DNA from 2 places in the Lactobacillus sp. wkB10 genome. Region 2 is predicted to be linked to the other one. Evidence: predicted binding sites of a transcription regulator. Region 2 holds the regulator's gene; the other holds the start of a gene.
The links. Region 2 encodes Rex, which represses fermentation and respiration genes when NADH is low (regulators of the CRP and FNR family bind a similar motif). Its sites were predicted from a motif close to TTGTGAANTANTTCACAA; they were not measured.
Positions count from the first base shown of each region.

Region 1: LACWKB10_RS01585 (FAD-binding protein) is a predicted target of Rex. The motif match lies at 6,095-6,112, and genes of this name have one in related genera.

Region 1 is NZ_JRJB01000002.1:29,613-39,459, forward strand. It holds gene LACWKB10_RS01555 (ACP S-malonyltransferase) at 1-326, opposite strand, end outside; gene fabK (enoyl-[acyl-carrier-protein] reductase FabK) at 313-1,266, opposite strand; gene LACWKB10_RS01565 (acyl carrier protein) at 1,270-1,518, opposite strand; gene LACWKB10_RS01570 (beta-ketoacyl-ACP synthase III) at 1,556-2,530, opposite strand; gene LACWKB10_RS01575 (MarR family winged helix-turn-helix transcriptional regulator) at 2,527-3,000, opposite strand; gene LACWKB10_RS01580 (biotin--[acetyl-CoA-carboxylase] ligase) at 3,312-4,076, shown strand; gene LACWKB10_RS01585 (FAD-binding protein) at 4,199-6,031, opposite strand; gene LACWKB10_RS09780 (helix-turn-helix domain-containing protein) at 6,304-7,149, opposite strand; gene LACWKB10_RS01595 (HD domain-containing protein) at 7,339-8,700, shown strand; gene LACWKB10_RS01600 (ABC transporter ATP-binding protein) at 8,770-9,847, opposite strand, start outside.
Region 2 is NZ_JRJB01000008.1:13,990-23,836, reverse strand. It holds gene LACWKB10_RS06440 (ABC transporter ATP-binding protein) at 1-424, shown strand, start outside; gene LACWKB10_RS06435 (ABC transporter permease) at 424-1,593, shown strand; gene LACWKB10_RS06430 (hypothetical protein) at 1,593-2,762, shown strand; gene LACWKB10_RS06425 (GNAT family N-acetyltransferase) at 2,904-3,308, opposite strand; gene LACWKB10_RS06420 (ABC-F family ATP-binding cassette domain-containing protein) at 3,610-5,532, opposite strand; gene LACWKB10_RS06415 (redox-sensing transcriptional repressor Rex) at 5,810-6,445, shown strand; gene groES (co-chaperone GroES) at 6,608-6,892, shown strand; gene groL (chaperonin GroEL) at 6,912-8,540, shown strand; gene LACWKB10_RS06400 (DUF969 domain-containing protein) at 8,666-9,334, shown strand; gene LACWKB10_RS06395 (DUF979 domain-containing protein) at 9,343-9,847, shown strand, end outside.

The DNA.
Region 1 (9,847 bases), on a different contig from region 2:
AAGTAATTGGCACAAGCAAGACCGCTATATTCACCCAGGCTGAGTCCGATACCTAATTTTTTAAAATCTGCATTTTCGCTAAGAATTTGGTACAAGCCATAACTTATTGTCAAAATAGCAGGTTGGGAATAACGCGTTTCGGCCAGCTCATGTGCTTTATCGGAATCAAACAGCAATTCTGCTAAATCAACATACAATATATCACTTGCTTTAGCAATGATTTTACGGTAGTGCGGTTCGGTTTGATATAAATCATATGTCATACCAGTTTTTTGAGCACCTTGACCACTAAATAGTAAACAAATCATTTGCTTATCTTTCTCCATTCAGCAATTTGTCTGCTTGACTATAAACTTCAGCCAGAATTTCAGCAGCAGGTTGTTCCTTTTTTACCATACCTGCAATTTCTCCGGCCATAAATGAACCGGTTTCCGCATCGCCTTCAATTACTGCTCTTCGCAGACTACCAGTTCCCAGTTCTTCCAACTTGTCGTAATCAGGATGTGGCTTTAATGCCTCTTCTTTTTCAAGTCCAATATATGTTTTAGCCATCTTATTTTTTAACACCCGTGAAGGATGGCCCGCATATTCACCAGTGACTAAAGTACTGGCATCTTTGGCACGTAAAACAGCTTTTTTATAATTGGGATGTATCTTTGATTCAGTTGCTACTAAAAAACGAGTGCCCATTTGCACGCCCTCAGCACCCAACATGAATGCAGCAGCCATGCCGCGACCATCGCCTATTCCTCCAGCTGCAATTACGGGGATTTTAACTGCATCTACAACTTGTGGTACAAGGGCCATCGTTGTTAATTTTCCGATATGACCCCCTGATTCCATCCCTTCGGCCACAACAGCGTCAACACCTACACGTTCCATCATTCTGGCCAAAGCAACAGAACCAACAACTGGGATTACTTTAATACCAGCATCTTTTAACTTTTCTATGTATTTTGCCGGATTACCCGCTCCAGTAGTTACAACTGCAACACTGTCTTTATTTGCCAAAATAACCTTGACAACTTCATCTGCATAAGGTGAAAGCAGCATCACATTTACACCAAAAGGCTTTTTTGTTAGAGATTTAGCTGATTCAATCTCGTCAGCCACTACATTTCCGGGTGCACTGCCTGACCCAATGATCCCTAAGCCACCAGCATTTGAAACAGCAGCTGCCAGCTTGCCATCTGCTACCCAGGCCATACCTCCTTGAAAAATTGGGTATTTAAGGCCCAGTTCTTTCATAAATGGACTTAATTCCATTTGTTAACCTTCTTTCGCTGCTAGTTGCTTTTTAACAAAATCAACTAAATCCTGAACTGTTTCAATACCTTCTTCACTTTCAATCTTGATATCAAATTCATCTTCTAATTCATTAATCACTTCAAACACGTCCAGACTGTCAGCATTTAAATCGTTTTTTATATTGGATTGAGCTGTGACAGCACTTTCGTCTTCTCCAGTTTGTGCAACAATAATTTCTTTTACTTTGTTAAAAATTTCTTCTTCAGTCATTTGATTTCTCTTTCTTAATAATTTATCTTTATCGTTTTTAAAAACTTAAGGCAATACTGGCAACCGTCAGGCCACCACCAAAGCCACTTAATATTAGTTTTTGATTGCGTTTAATGATGCCAGAATTAACTGCTTCATCCAACAGTATTGGCACACTGGCAGCAGAAGTATTGCCATATTTTGCAATATTTTCCAAAAATTTTTCTTCAGGAATATTTAGATGCTTTGCTATTGCGGAAATAATGCGTCCATTTGCCTGATGGAGCAAAAACCACTGCACATCTTCCTTTTCCCAGTTTGCTTTAACTAAAACTCGCCTAATGGAATTAGGTACTTCATGAGTAGCAAAGTTATAGACAGCTCTACCATCCATCTCGAAGTATTTCTTGTGCTCAGAGTTGCTATCTGAACTATATGGTGAACACAAGGGTTGGTATCCAGCAGTCAATTTTGCTCTTTGTTCTCCAAAAGCTGCCAAATTTTCAGCAATTATTCCTTCTGTTTGAGAACTTTTTTCAACTAACACTCCCCCACTGCCATCCCCAAAGAGAACTGCAGTTGAGCGCTCTTGCCAATCTATCAACTTGGACAAAACTTCTGCTCCGATAACTAATCCTCGTTGATAGGGTCCTGCTAGCAATTTATCCGCGACCGCTAAAGCATAGATAAACCCAGAACACGCTGCATTAATATCAAATGCCAATGCTTTGCCAGCGTGTAGTTTCCCCTGCACAATTGCTGCAGTTGAAGGTGTCAAATAATCAGGCGACATAGTTGCCACAATAATAAAATCTAGTTGTTCAGGTTTGAGATCAGCTCTTTGCAACAGCAGTTGAGCAACAGTTAAAGCCAAATCAGAAGTCTGTTCATCTTGAACTACATGACGTTCTTTGATCCCAGTTCTTGAAGATATCCATTCATCTGAAGTAGTCATTATTTCCGCTAAGTCATCATTGGTAATTACCTTAGGAGGAACATAATGAGCAGTTTGACTAATTCTTAAACTCATCAGTTAACGCTCCTTTTATTATCAATTCTTGCTGGAAACTCAAGAAAAGCACGCAGGTTCAACAGAGCACGTTCAATAATTGCCACCTGTTCATTATCAAAGCCTTCAATAAACTTTTTTACCATATGACGGTGAAATGAATCGTGCGCCCTATAAATTAAGCGACCACGACTAGTTAAACCCAGCCGAATTATCCTCCTGTCATCTTCACCGTTTATTCGCACAACATAGCCCTTACGAACCAAGTTATTAACCATTGTTGACAGCGAACCTGCTGTTACCATCAATTCACTTGCTACTTGGGAACTGGTCTTGTGTTCATACATGGTAATCGCATCGATTGCGTGCAATTCTCTTAGTGAAATGTCTTTAAATTCGCTTTTACGTAATTCGCGCTCTTCAACTTTCATAATATCTGAATAAACTGTGGACAAAAGATTATTGATGCGTTTTAAACTTGTCTCCAATAGCATCACCTCTTACTCAAATATATAATCCATAAGGATAAACATATTTTTTAACATATATAAAGCCATAATTAAACTTTTTAATGCAAATAATTTCGCTTTATATCAACAAACAGCATCTCCTTTAAATACTTTTATATTCAAAATAAATTATTATAGAGTATGATATGGTATTATTTTCTAAATGTCAAACTCCTTTTTGCAATATTAGTTTATTTTAGCTAACAAGGCAAGTATTTTTTAAAAAAATCTAAAAGAAAATAGTTTGAATTTCAAAGTATTTTGTAGATTTAATTAGGTATAAGGATATATTATTAATGAATAGCGCAAAAAAAGAAGCATATCTCAAAATATTGTTGACTAAATTCCCACTGAAAATAAATTGGTGGGAAAGCATCGATTCCACAAACTTATGTGCAAAACAAAAACTAGCAGCTACGGGGTATTCAGGTCCCGTGCTATACGGGAGTGACGAGCAAACATATGGCTATGGTAAACAAAGTCGGCACTTTATTTCACAAAAAGGTGGCATTTATCTATCACTAGTAATTAAGGTTCCGCAGTTGAACTGGCAGAATCAAGGATTATTAACTACAGGTATTGCATGGCAGCTGCATTTAGCTATTAAAGAGGTATTTCATCTAGATACTCAATTCAAATGGGTGAATGATCTGCTTTTTAAGAGTAAAAAAATAGCTGGAATCCTGGTTGAATTACCACAGCCCCAAGTTGCTGTTATTGGCATTGGCTGTAATCTTTATCAAGAGCGTTTGAATAATGAATTAAAGACCGCTGGCAACTTACTAACAAAAATGCCCAGTGAAAAGCAAATTTGTCAATTTATCGCTCAAATTACAGAAAATTTATTAGAATTTATTCCTCATTTTGATCAAATCAATTTTTTGCCTGAATACAAAAAGAAGCTTGCATTAATGAATCATGATGTTGTCCTGACTTTAGGCAAACAAAGAATACAGGGAAAAGTGACAGACTTAACACAACAGGCAAATTTAGTCTTAGAAACTGAAGAGGGTTTGAAAAATTTTAATGCTGGCGAGGTAACAAAAGTGAGAGATTTTTAGCAAACAAAAAAGACGAAACTACTTCGTCTTTTAAAAATGTATATTATCTTAAACAGTTATAGCTTTTAATATAACAAACACACCTGCAAATAATGCATTTTACAGGTGCGTTTGAAAATTTATTACTTTCTCTCTGCCTTATTTAAAGAATCTTTGACAGCTTCTTTTATCGCTCTGCTGGTTTCTGACGCTCCAGAAACGGCGTCAACATCATAAGTGTTTTGCTCAACCATTTTTTGAGGTAATTCTTTAACAGCTTTTGAGCCGTAGTCATCACTTTCGGTTTGCTTCAGGATTTCAACATCCACAATCTTACCGGCTTCATTCAACGTAGTTCTGACAACCACTCCATCACCCATACCTTGATTACTGTATCCTAAATATTGATTAGGGCCAACTTTAAATTTTTGATCGCCTTCATCGCTTGAGGCAACAAAATTATCATTAATTGGTGCACTATTTAGATCCGTTGTACCGATTCTAGATATATCCTGTTTTATAACAGCGGCATTTTCGCCGGCAATTTTACCGGAAATTAAACAATCTGCAATATTTCCACCGGTAGTATATTTATTAACAAATGGAGAGCCTAATTCACCTGCTTCAAATAAATGTGGAATTGGTGTTCCATTAGGATCTAGTACTTGGGCATGACCGTCACGGCGGCCGCCACCCTGAGTATTAAGCATATTTTGTCTCAGAGCAATTGCATAAAATGGCCCATTTTGACTAAATGCACGTAAAGTTGCAGGGTCGCGGTGATAAGCATAGTCTTTTCCTTGTTGCGCCATAAAATTGAACTCTGAAATTGTCTGAGACAAAACTTCTGGGTCTTTACCAATTGCAGAAGCTAAATCAGCAATTGAATCAGCCTTAATAATATTATCCAAGAAATGAGGCACTTTAAGACCATCATCTGGTTCATTAAGAAGTTCTTCATATTTTTCCTGGTCAAAAACCATATAAGGATGGTTTTGATTTAATGGCACTACCCAATCACCATGATTATAAATGTGACCATGACGATTTAGTTCAGCTTCATTAAAGTAGCGGCTACCGTCTTCACCAACGACAATTGCACTACCGTTTGCTATTTCTGACCAGAAGACATTTAAAGCATATGTCGAACGAATACCTTCTTTTTGCCTTGGTGAAAGACCGTGAAATTGACCTAGAGATTCAAATGATCGCATATTCCACAACTGAGCGTTTACTTCTTCCAACATTTTAATACCATCACCCCTATTGTAAAGCGAACCAATTGGTGACAAATAAGAAGACTGCAAAAATGTCTGAATCATTTCTTTATTATTTTCAAAACCACCGACAGCTAAAACTACACCATTATTTGCTTTAATGTTACGTAAGACATGATCTCGTTCAATTTGAGCACCTAAAACAATTTTCGAGCCGCCATCTTGAATTAAATGTTTAGCTGGACTGCTGTACCAAACAGTAATTTTTTCTGAATGATCTAGTACTTTTTGGCGTAAAAGTTTCCACAAGGCAGCATCACTTGTGCCATTATGAACTAAGTAATCATCATAAGAATCAGCACAAGGCAATTCAGGATATTCAGTCACATATTTGGTCGAAGGAGTACCAGCCAGCAATTTCTTCATGCTAACTGGTTTAACACCCAAATATTTTTCAAAATATTCACTCATATTAGCCATTCCTTCAATTAAATTGTTGAATGGTTCTTTGTCTGGTTTTAAAGGCGCTGCCAAGTTTTCATGGTACTTCTTTAAAGCTTCATAATCCGTACCAGCTCCCACCATTTGACCAGCATAACGTGTATTACCACCCTCATGACCTTCTGGCGCACTGTCGACTAATAAAACTTTAGCACCACTGTCTGCCGCAAACCTGGCAGCTGTGGCACCAGCTCCACCAAAGCCTAAAACTATTACATCATAAACAGCATCCCATTTAAAATTGTGTTCATTATTCATTATTAAGCCTCCATATAAAAAGCTCTGATATAGACAACTTAATTATAATTCTAAATTCAGATATTGTGAATAAGGTAACTAAGACCTTTTTACATAAAAAAATAGGCAAATATAAATATTCACCTATTCGTTAATTTTTTATTTTTAAATAAATTTACGGCTCATCTGGTAACCAGATGATTACGTTTCTTAACAAATCCATAATACCACTCCTTTTCTAATCATTTAATAATTTCATGATAGCTCTTAAATACAAATATGTTTCATAATTTTCATATTTGAAAATCATTATTTACCATTCTTGTAACATTTACTTCGTAACCAGCATCAGTCAAAACTTCTAAAATACTTTTAGCCGCAATTCTTTTACCTTTGCACAAGTCATTATAATAATTGCCCAATATCTTAGTAAAAGCTAATTCTATGTGATTAGGCATTTTCTTTAAGTAAGATAAAGCTTCATAACAAAGTTCTTTTCTGTCTTTTTTTATACACCAATCAACATAATTAATCATTAATATGCTTAAAGCCAGCAACGTCTTTTTATCTATTTTATTAAAATTTTGATATTTTCTAATCATATTATTAATAAAAAATGCCGCGTTATCTATGCTATAAATTTGTATTAAATTTGCCATTAATATGATTCTATAATATTCATTTTCATCACTATCTTTTTGAAAAATTATTTTCTTGATCTCTTTTTTTTGATTGTCACTTAGATTATCAAGTGTTTTTTCATCATGAGTATCAGCAATTAGCCTGGTGGCTAAAATAGTAAATTTAATAAAAGGAGTTTGAGGATTAATTTTTTCAAGTTCATTAATTATTTCCTTTATTTGAAAAGTATTTCCGTTATACGCCATATTTATAAATTTATGAATCAGAATCACAATTTTTTCTTTATTATACTCTTTGGTTTTATAGTTACCAAAAAACTCTTTTACACTAATATTATGCTTTTGCAAAATTTCTAAAAAGTCATTTACTCCAATATCATTTAGTCCTCTTTCTACTTTCGAGTAAAATGAAACTGAAATAACTCCAGCTGCCATTTCTGTTTGAGTCAATCCTAATTCTTGACGTAAACTTTTTAATTTTTTACCTATATAGTTCATTTAATCACCTGTCTTTTTATGCTATATATGACTTAACAATTATGAGCACATCTGCTAAAGCTGGCAAACTTATTATTTAATTTTAATAAAATAAGCTAAAAGAACAATGATGTTAAACTAAAGAGTCTAAGTTTGTTATAATTTAAGTTATTAATAACAAATTAATATAACAGCTTTAGGGGATTCGACATGCCAAATTTTCATAACACTAAACTTAAAAAAGAAGTAGTTTTAAGAGATCCAGTTCACGAGTACATCCACATTGAAGACAAAGTTATACTTGATATCCTGAAAACCCAAGAATTTCAAAGAATGCGCAGAATTAAGCAACTTGGTCCCATTGCATATGTTTTCCCTGGTGCAACACACACACGTTTTGAACATAATCTGGGCGTTTATGAATTAACTCGCAGAATTTGCAATATTTTTGCAAAAAAATATCCATCACAGAGGCCTGGTGATGGTCTATGGGACGATAATAACAGATTATTAGTCGAATGTGCTGCACTTCTCCATGATATTGGACATGGACCGTATTCACATACTTTCGAACATCTTTTTGATACAAACCACGAAAAAATTGGTCAAAAGATTATCACTGACTCAAATACAGAAATTAATCAAGTCCTGCGGACAGTTTCACCAAATTTTCCAGGTCTTGTAGCCAGCGTTATTGCTAAAACTTACCCTAACCCACAAGTAGTCAAAATGATTTCTAGTCAAGCAGATGCCGATAGAATGGACTACTTGCAACGCGATGCTTACTTCACTGGAGTTACTTATGGAAAGTTCGATTTATCTAGAATTTTGCAAGAAATTCGCCCATATAGTGAGGGAATTTGCTTTACAATGGCGGGAATGCATGCTGTTGAAGATTATATTGTTTCTCGTTATCAAATGTATCAACAGGTTTATTTCCACAGAGTCGGTCGTTCGATGGAAGTTATTTTACAGCATTTGCTTGAAAGAGCCAAAATCATTTATAAACAAGGGAATTTGCCAGTTACTCCTAGTTTAGCAAAATTTCTGGCTAATGACTGGACGCTTGATGATTACCTGGAGCTAGATGATGGCGTAATGGAAACTAATTTTTCAATGTGGACAAAAGCCAGCGATCCGATTCTATCTGATTTAACAAGGCGCTATCTCTTCAGAAAACCTTTAGCCAGTGTATGTATCAATCCAGAAACCAAAAATCTACTGCCAAAATTAAAAGATTTAATCAAACAGGCTGGTTTTGATCCAAATTATTACACCGATACCAATTCAGCTTTTGATGAACCTTATGATGCTTATAAACCGACTGGTAAAAATGCTAACAGTCAAATTGAAATTATGCAAGACGATGGACAATTAATCGAATTATCACATTTGAGTCCTCTTGTACGTTCATTGAATGGCACATTGCAAGGCGACGAACGCTTTTTCTTCCCTAAAATCATGATGTCAAATAGTGATGAACCTCAAATTTTTGATCCGTTATACCAAAAATTTCAGCGTTACATTAAAAATGGCACTTTGCGATACTTGAGAAAACCAAAAAATAAATAAGCAGCTGAATCGCTGATTCAGCTGCTTTTACTACTTTTGTTATGATTTAAGTTAAAAGTATAATTCTTTTCAATCTTTAACTTTTTTGACCAAATGAATTTCTCTGTCGAATAGCTGTTTCATTTGTTCATTAAAACTGTGAGCGATAAAAATAACGGTAGCAGTAGTAGACGTCACTTCATGCAAGATTTGCATAGTAGCTTGCTGATCGATTGCACTAGTTCCTTCATCAATCAAAATTATTTCACTTTGATGAACTAAAGCCCGCACCAGAACAATTTTTTGTCTTTGTCCTCCTGAGATATTTAACTTGTTCAAATCGATTTTTTGATTTAATCCTTCATCAAATTTGGCAATATCACCTGCTAATTGTACTTTTTCAACCAGTGACGGTAAAGCGCTCTTTAATTTGTCTACAAACATCGTCATGTTGTCAGCAACGCTCACCGGAAAAAGCACAGGATCTTGGGGAATATAGCCAATTTTACTCATATCTGGGTTAACCACAGCACCATCCTTGTCTTTAAAAACAATCTGCCCTGAAGTTGGTTTGATTTGTCCGAGAATGAGTTTAAACAAAGTTGATTTTCCAGCTCCAGAATCACCAGTCAGAAGCACTTTTTCACCTGACTTAATATTAATGTCTGGAAAAATTAGGCTTTCACCATTAGGAAATTGCAAACTAAGATCATGGGTACTAAGTGATGCTGGAGTTGCTACTTCTTCAGCTTGCTCTTTTTTAACTGGCGCAGCCGTTTGGGCAATCTCCTGATTTAAAGTTTTGGAGCCCTTTATTTGTCCATAACGACTAACTATGATTTGAATACTTTGCCTTAAGTAGAGATTACAATTGCCTACTCCAGTGATTGCACCAAATGCTACTATTTTAGCTTGGAACAAATAACCCGTTAGTAAGAATAAAATTAATGAAAAAGAAACTGATACCAATCCATTAATTATACTTAGTAATTGCGTAATCCCATTTTGCTTGACATAAGCATCTTCTAGCTCTTTAGCTGCATCATTAGTTACTTTAAATAGTTTTCCTCCGGCAAAATAACGTTGTAGTTCTTCAAGGCCATTAAGCCACTTTTCTAAGCAATCGAGATATTGATTATTACTCTTTGAAATCTTGGTCATTGAATTT
Region 2 (9,847 bases):
CAAAAATAAGCGTAAGCTTTTTTTCTTTGAAAGCAATGAATGGTTGAACGTCAATTTAACCAGCCTTGATTATTTAAAATTCGTGAAAAGACAATGGCGTTCTAATGTCGACCTTGATCAAGAACTTGATTTCTTGGGTGTACGTGAGTATGTCAAAGTCCCGATTAAAAAGTATTCGCTCGGAATGAAGCAAAAATTGATTGTTGCCATGTACTTAGTTAGTGACGCTGAATATTACTTGATGGACGAGATCACTAACGGTCTTGATGAAGAAAGCCGCGCAATTCTTTATGAACGACTAAATGATGAGGTAACTCAGCGTAATAAATGTATTATCCTAACCTCTCACTACAGCAGCGAGATTAAAGTGAATAACTTACACTGCCTCGTTTTACAAAAACAAATGATGCACGAGGTAGACTAATGATCTCATATTTTTCATTGCAACTTAAAAAAGTTACTAAACACAATCTATCAATTATTTCACTGGTTATTTTATTATTAATTTCTTTTGGCTTACTATACATGAAGTCTACGCAGCTCAGTGGTACTGGTTCTTTAAAAGGAGATGCCCAAGGACAGATTGCCATGAAAAAGGAAGCCTTACAAGCGGATCGTCAAGCGCTCAAACGATATTCACCGCAAGGAAAATCATACAAGGCCACTGAAAAAGATATCAAACAAACTGAAAAGGAATTAAAAAGAGATCAAGTCTTTGTTGATAATATTAATCACAATCACTGGAAGCGAGTTTATGAGACCAAATTAAAAAGGGAACAAAATGGCAAATTGACTGATCTAAGTTCGGATGAAAAAGATGGACATAAAAGTGTAATACTGCGTTTAAAATATCTCATAGCTCACCCTATGCCTTATGAAAGCGATACCGCAGTAACCGGGATTCAGTTTCTGTTAGATTTGAATGAAAACTATTTGCCCGTCCTATTTAGTTTAGTAATGATTTTTGTTTTGGCTTATTTATTTACTGGTTCTTATAAAAATGGTCTTGACATTTCGACTATCTTGCCAATTAATCGCTTGCAAAGTACCCTGACTAATAATATTGTTGGGCTATTAGTTGTCAGCTTTATTTTTCTTTTACTAAACTTATTAGTTTTCGGTGGAGCAGCGAGCATTTTTGGTACTGGTCACAGTGACTATCCTTACATCATTCACCATCTGGTTAGCGACCACTTGGTGCCAGCAATTGTTCCGACTGCCAAATTGCTGCCCCAAGCAGTTATACTGCAGCTATTAAATTACATATTTTTGGTTTTGCTTGTGCAGCTGGTTGCTAAAATCTTTCATAACCAGTTACCGACTCTGTTAGTTTCGCTATTGCTTTTATTAGGCGGTCATTTTATTACAATTTTTATTATTCCGTTGGAGAAGATTGCGCAGTGGCTTCCGGGTACTTATTTAGGAGTTTTAAATATTGTATCAAACAAAACAGCCTATACAATGAATAATTCCGCAATTGACTTTTCAAATGGTGTATTTACCTTAATACTAAGTTCTATATTATTATTCTTGTTGGTACTTTTAATTGATCGCATTACAACTATTGTACATAGAAATGGAAGACTGGCATAATGTCCTATTTGGCTTTTCAGCTTAAAAAAGTATTTAAGAATAAGCTAACCCCAGTTTGCTTAGCAATTTTACTCTTATTAATGGGTATTGTCTTATTCATGAATATTCGTACTAATCCCCAATTTTCCTTGCAGGCGGGGGCTAAATCAGAGATTGCTTACCGCCAAAAAGAAATTAACCGGCAGCAAAGATTACTTAAACATGATAAACAAAAATCAAAAACTGAAGTTTATCATGATACTAAAGCTGCTATTAAGCAAAATCAAGATGCAGTTAAGCAAGATAAACAAGTTCAAAAAGCGGCAAATAAAGGCAACTGGCACAAAGCCTACACGATTATGTGGCAACAAAAAAAGCAAGAACAAACTATTACATCAAATGGCCAAGATTCAACAGGCCTTAATTCAAGAACAAATGTGGAGAAAAAACTGCAATTCTTTAACTACTTACGCCACGAATCTTTGCCTTATGAAAGTCAGGATATGCCTGTAACAGGCTGGCAGTTCTTACTGCAATTAAATCAACAATATTTACCTTACGTATTTACTCTTGTTGCTCTGTTTTTATTAACTTTGCTTTTAACTGATTCTTACCATCAAAAGTTAGATACGGCGCAGTTATTACCGCTTAAAAAAAATAATTTAATGATTTCGAATACCATAGCAGGAATAGTCCTGATTCTTGGTGGCTTTTTAGGGATTAACTTAGTATTATTTATTGCAGCGTCCCTTATTTCTGGTACTGGTAGTTTATCCTTCCCTTATATCGTAGGTCAATATACAGTTAGTGGCCCTCTTATTAAATGTGTAACTACTGGCAGCTTTATTATTAAAGTAATTGTATTGCAGACACTTACCTTGATTTTCGATGTTGTCTTAATTCAGTTCCTTGCCCGAATTTTTCGTGATAAATTACCAGCATTACTTATCGCTATTCTACTTGTCCCAGGGCTCAACATTGCAACTATGATAGTTGAGCCGTTGCGTAAGATTTGCGCTTGGTTGCCAATGACTTACCTGAATGCAGTTGACATAGTATCAGGCAATTTAGGAATGAATTATCAAAATGTGCAGTTGAACTATACGTCAGGTCTTTTAACGCTGTGCTGTTCAATTTTAATAATTACTATTATGATTTTACTGTCCAGTCATATAAAATATAAAGAATAAAATTTTATATTTCTTAAATCAAAGTTTTTACTTTTAATTTAGTATTATCATGACTTTAGATCGTTCATTTGTTTATTTAAATTATGCTTACTCAAAAGAGCCTGGGAAAAGATAGTTTTTTCCCAGACTCTTTATTATCTCTTAAAAATCTTTGTAGAAAGCAATCAAGTTGTATTTGTCACACGGATTAAAATCACAACCCTCATAAAACATGCGCGTTTTAACGGTATTTTCTGTCAACAAAACTTTTTGTCTAACAGAATCATATTTCTTTAGCACGCTATTGATTAATTTCGTACCAATTCCTCGTCTTTGATAAACGGGATTAACCAGTAAATCTTGGATATAAATGATGGTCAGACCATCACCAACTACTCTGATTAATCCAACTAACTGGTGCTGATCATAAGCGCCGATAGCAAAAAGCGAATTTGCAACTGCTTTTTGCAGTTGCCGAGAGTTTTGCGTGTAAGAACTCCAACCGACGCTTGTGTATAAATTGATAAGTTGATCCATAGCAATATTTTTGTCAGCTATATATTTCATTTTTATTCCTCCTTAATTAATTAATAATTAAAGAGCAGTGCGTAATTTTTCCATGTGTACCTCTCAATTTATTTTTTATGAAGCCAGTAAAATTATTATCTTTAAGTTTAAACAACTACAATTTTAAAAGCAATAGTGTAATGATCTTTTTTGCGTCTGATAATTATTACGTATTTATAAATAAAAAGAAAATTTTATTAATAGTTAATAAAAAAATTCTAGCACTAGCTAAGAATAGAAACGGCAGATAAAAAGCCAATTAATCTTATTTTGGAGATGTGTTAACTTAATATATATTATTTTAATCAAAGCTATCCAGTTTATTCAATGCACTTTCCCAAGCATTATTTGCATCGTCCAGTTGTTTTTGTACAGCGCTAAGCTGTTCTTGCAAGGGACCTAACTTGTCAAAATTAGTAGCAATTGCTGGATCAGCCATTTGAGATTGAATATCTTTTTGCTCTTTTTCCAACTTTTCAATTTTATTTTCGGTATTTTCAACTTCTCTTTGCAATTTACGCTTTTGTGAATCACGCAACTTTTGCTCCTGATAGGACAATTTATTTTTATTTTGTTCAGGTTCTACAATTTCTCTATTCTCAGATGATTCATTTTCGGAGGCTGAGTCTTGCTTATTCTTTTCATCTAGATAATAACTATAATCACCTTCATATACTTGAGCAACACCGTTTTTAATTTCTACAATCTTATTTGCTAACTGATTGATGAAATAGCGGTCGTGAGAAACGAAAAGTAAAGTACCATCATAGTTCTGTAGTGCCTGTTCTAAAACCTCCTTGGCTTCGAGATCCAGGTGGTTTGTGGGTTCATCCATCAATAAAAAATTATTATGCTCAAGCGACAAAACTGTTAGGGTTAATCTCGCTTTTTGACCACCGGAAAGTTGACCTACAGTTTTATCAATATCTTTTGCTGTGAATAAGAAACTGGCTAAAATCGACCTCACATCTTTTTCAGGCATTGTTTTATGACGGTCCCAAACTGTATCGATTACAGTTTTACCTGGATCAAGCCCTTGCAGTTCTTGATCATAGTAGCCGATGTCTAACGAAGCTCCATATTTGATTGAACCTTTTTTCGGTTTTAACTCCTTCATAACGGTTTTTAGTAAAGTTGATTTACCAATACCATTTTGACCAATAACGGCTACACGGTCACCTTTATTAATTTGCAGAGAAATACCGTGAACCATTGTTTTTGTGGGATAGCCAATAGTTAAATTACGTAAAATTAGCACTTCTTTACCGGATGGCCGCTCGCTTTGAAAATTAATTCTGACTTTGTTTTTGTGCTTGGGCGGACTAATTCGTTCCATTTTTTCCAGTTGCTTGCGCCGACTTTGTGCTCTCTTAGTAGTTTTAGCTCTTACGATATTTTTTTGAATAAATTCTTCGTCTTTTTTGATTTTTTCTTGCTGCTTTTCGTATGCTTCTTCTTGTTGACGGTCACGTAATTGACGTTCAGCGACGTAGGCAGAATAATTTCCTTTAAACACAGTTAATTTGCCAAATTGTAATTCAAAAATCTGTGTTGCTAAATTATCCAAAAAATATTGATCATGGGAAACTACCAAAATAGCACCAGAATAGTTTTTAAGATAGCTTTCAAGCCAGTCTAGTGTGTCTAAATCCAGATAGTTGGTAGGTTCATCAAGCAGTAATAATGGAGGTTTGCGCAATAACAACTTAACAAAAGAAAGCCGCGTTTTTTCTCCCCCAGAAAGGCTGCCAACATTTTTAGTCCAAGTTGCTTCAGGAAAATTAAATCCGTTCAAAATACTTTTGATATCGGCCTGGTAGGTGTATCCACCTTGTTGTTCGAAGCTGTATTGCAACTGGTCATATTGTTTTAGCAGGTCCTTTTTTTGCGGATTTGCAGACATTTCTTCTTGTAAATCCCTTATCTTTTTACCCATATTAATTAGGGGAGTAAAAACAGACAGCATTTCATCCCAAATAGTTTTATTTTCATTTAAATCATTTTCTTGAGCAATATAGCCAACATCTATATTTTTATTGATTGTAAAGTCACCATGTGTGGCTTCTTCTTCGCCGGTCATAATTTTAAGCAAAGTTGTTTTACCGACACCATTGGGTCCAATGAGACCTATTCTTGCATTTGAGTCAATTGAAAAATTGACGTTTTTAAATAATGTGTTGGCACCGAATTGTTTTTCTAAATCGTGTCCTTGAGCAATTATCATAATTTTTCACCTAGAAACCATTTTAGCATACGTAGCAAAATTCTTGTGGGAGAGTTTGATTGATAAATATAGGAAATAAATGTAAAAAAGAAGCATTTTTTAATTAAAAGAGTAAAAAAATAAATTTCTATTATCAAACCTGTTACTATTATGCTAAAATTTGATAGATTGTGAAAAAAATGTTTGCAAATGGCGCAAATTTATAGATAAAATAGTAGTGATTGCTGAAAAATTCACAAAACAAAATATATACTTAATCAAGTTGGAGGCTTTTTAAATGGAAAAAATCAAAATACCCACGGCTACGGCTAAAAGATTGCCGCTATATTACCGCTACCTGATAATTTTAAATGAGGCTGGTAAAGAAAAGGTATCCTCAACTGAATTATCTGAGGCTGTTCAAGTAGATAGTGCTTCAATCAGACGTGATTTTTCATACTTTGGTGCATTGGGAAAACGTGGTTATGGTTATGATGTAAAAAGTTTGCTTTCCTTTTTTAAAAAGATTTTAAATCAAGATACTTTAACAAATGTTGCCCTGGTTGGCGTTGGTAATTTAGGCCATGCTTTATTAAACTATAATTTCAAACGCACAAACAATATTCGTATTTCATGTGCTTTTGATATTGATGATAAAATTACAGGCAAGATTCTCAGTGGTGTCCCTGTTTATGACATGAGTGAACTAAAAAAACAGCTTAGTGACCAACAGATTTCTATTGCAATTTTGACTGTTCCTTCCACGACAGCACAAAGGACAGCTGATGATATGGTTGAAGCTGGTATTCGAGGAATTATGAATTTCACGCCAATTCGTTTGTCTGCTCCAAGTGGTATTAGAATTCAGAACGTTGATTTAGCAACGGAATTACAAACTCTAATTTACTTCCTTGACTCAGATAAGAAAAAGTAGGCATAAAAATACGATTAGCACTTTTTTACTCAAAGTGCTAATTTTTTCTTGCATTTTTTATGAAAAGGGGTTATTATCATAAATGTAAGTTAGCACTTGATGAATAAGAGTGCTAATGACACGTAAAGATAGATTAATAATTTAATTTTAGGAGGGACAAACGTGTTACAACCAATTGGTGATCGCGTGATCGTTAAAGTTAAAGAAGAAGAAGAGAAAACTGTAGGCGGAATCGTCCTGGCTTCTAATGCTAAACAAAAGCCAACAGAAGGTGAAGTTGTTGCTGTTGGTGAAGGTAGTTATGCCGAAAATGGCAGTAAAATTCCTATGACTGTCAAAAAGGGTGACGTTGTTTTATATGACAAATATTCAGGCACTGATGTCAAATACGATGACGAAAAGTATTTAGTCCTTCATGAAAAAGATATTTTAGCAATTGTTAAGTAATTAAGGAGCGCATAAAAATATGGCAAAAGAAATTAAATTTTCAGAAAAAGCAAGACGTTCCCTGTTAAAGGGCGTTGACAAATTAGCTGATACTGTTAAAGCAACTATTGGTCCTAAGGGCAGAAATGTTGTTTTGGAGCAATCATATGGCAACCCGGACATTACTAATGATGGTGTGACAATTGCAAAGGCAATTGAATTAAAAGACCACTATGAGAATATGGGTGCTAAGTTAGTTGCCGAAGCAGCACAAAAGACTAATGACATAGCTGGTGACGGTACAACTACTGCTGTTGTTTTAACTCAAGCAATTATTCGTGAAGGTATGAAGAACGTGACTGCTGGTGCTAACCCTGTAGGAGTTCGCCGCGGTATTGAAAAAGCTACTAAAGCCGTAGTTAAAGAATTACATAAGATTAGTCATACTGTTTCTTCAAAAGACCAAATTGCTCAAGTAGCTTCAGTATCTTCAGCTTCAAAAGAAGTTGGCGACCTGATCGCTGACGCAATGGAAAAAGTTGGTAATGATGGTGTTATTACTATTGAAGATTCACGTGGTATTGAAACCGAATTATCAGTAGTCGAAGGTATGCAATTTGACCGTGGCTACCTTTCACAATACATGGTAACTGATAATGACAAGATGGAAGCAGATCTTGACAATCCATACATTTTAATCACTGATAAGAAGATTTCTAACATTCAAGACATTTTGCCATTGTTACAAGAAATTGTGCAACAAGGCAAATCATTGCTGATTATTGCAGATGATGTTTCTGGTGAAGCATTACCAACTTTGGTTTTGAACAAGATTCGTGGTACCTTTAACGTTGTTGCTGTTAAAGCTCCTGGTTTTGGTGATCGTCGTAAAGAACAATTGCAAGATATTGCCGCTTTAACTGGTGGTACAGTAATTACTGATGACTTAGGTCTTGAATTGAAGGACACTAAGATTGATCAGTTAGGTCAAGCTCGTCGCATAACTGTAACTAAGGATTCAACTACTATTGTTGATGGTTCTGGTTCTGATGAAGCAATTAAAGACCGTGAAGATTCAATTAGAAAGCAAATTGAAGAGACTACCTCTGACTTCGATAAGAAGAAATTGCAAGAACGTCTAGCTAAATTAACAGGTGGTGTCGCTGTTATTCATGTTGGTGCTGCTACTGAAACTGAATTGAAAGAACGCAGATACCGCATTGAAGATGCTTTGAACTCCACTCGTGCAGCCGTTGACGAAGGTTATGTTGCCGGTGGTGGTACAGCATTAGTAGACGTTAAGGATGCTGTTAAGGATCTTAAAGGTGATAATGCTGACGAACAAACTGGTATCAACATTGTTTTAGAGGCATTGACTGCTCCAGTCCGTCAAATTGCTGACAACGCTGGTGAAGACGGCTCAGTTATCTTGAACAAACTTGAAGGACAAGATAACGAAGTTGGTTATAACGCAGCTAATGGCAAATGGGAAAACATGGTTAAAGCCGGAATTATTGACCCAACCAAGGTAACCCGTACTGCTTTACAAAATGCTGCTTCAATTGCCGCTTTGCTCCTAACTACTGAAGCAGTTGTTGCCGAGATACCAGAAGATAAACCTGCTGCTGATCCAAATGCTTCAGGTGCTGGCAATCCAGGTGTGATGTAATTTAGTTTTTATTAGTTAATTAATAAATCCTACTAGCAATCCTGTGGGGCTTGCTAGTGGGATTTTTTGTTACAATTCATTTTTAGTTTATCTTGGTTAAGATTATTCACTAGAAAGGAACATTAGTGGAATATTTAAGTTTGTTGGGTATTGTTGTTATAGTGTTAGGGTTTGCCTTGGGGCTTGATACAATAGCTGTAGTCGTAATTTCTGCTTTAGTTACGGCATTAGTTTCAGGAATAGATTTTACCTCATTTTTGACAATTCTAGGTAAAGGATTTATGGATAACAGAATGGTTTCTCTTTTCTTTCTCACTTTACCAACTATTGGAATTTTAGAAAGACATGGTTTAAAACAAGCCGCTGTTAATTTAATTAAAAAAATGAAAAAACTGACACCTGGTCGTATATTCGATATTTATCAGGCCATTCGTGAAATTGCCGGTGCCTTTGGTATTTCATTACAAGGACACGTCCAGTTTATTGCGCCATTGATTAATCCAATGGCGCAAGCGGCCGGTAAGGTTAATAGCGAATTGACACCTCTAGAAGTAGACCAAATTAAAGGAAGAGCTGCTGCAACAGAAAATTTTGGTAATTTCTTTGCGCAAAACCTGTTTGTAGCTTCCTCAAGTGTTTTACTTATTGCAAGTACAATGAAATCGCTCGGTCATCCTGTAGATCCATCTGGAATAGTTTTATATACCTTCCCAGTTGCAATTATTAGCTATATTTTATGCTTGTTCTACAATCACGCATTTGACCAAAAGCTAATGAAGAAGAAAGAAAAATAGGAGAAATAATGGAAACTTTAATTAATAATATTTTACTTGCATTCTATATTTTAATTGGCCTTTTTTTCCTCGCTGCTGCTATTGAATCTTGGCGTGATCAATCTAATCCAGTCCGCTGGGGTACTGGAACGTTTTGGCTTTTGTTTGCTGTGCTTTTCTGTGCTGGACAGTGGTTGCCAAATGCAATTAATGGTGGCATTATCCTGATCATTGCTTTATTATCTTTGTTTAAACAAGTGCGTGTAGGACACATAAAGGATTTAGATGAAAAAGTTGCTCAAAAAACGGTTAAACGCATTGGCAACTGGATTTTCTTACCAAGTATACTGCTGGCAGTTTTAGCTTTGGTCATAGCCCAATTTACTGATTTAGGTGGTCAAGTAGGTATCGGTGTAGCAGCTATTGTTTCACTTGTTGTTGCACAAATTTTGACTAAATCGAATACCAAAGTAGTCTACGAAGATACACAAAGAATGGTGCGTTCTGTCGGCTCTGCCGGAATTTTACCACAAT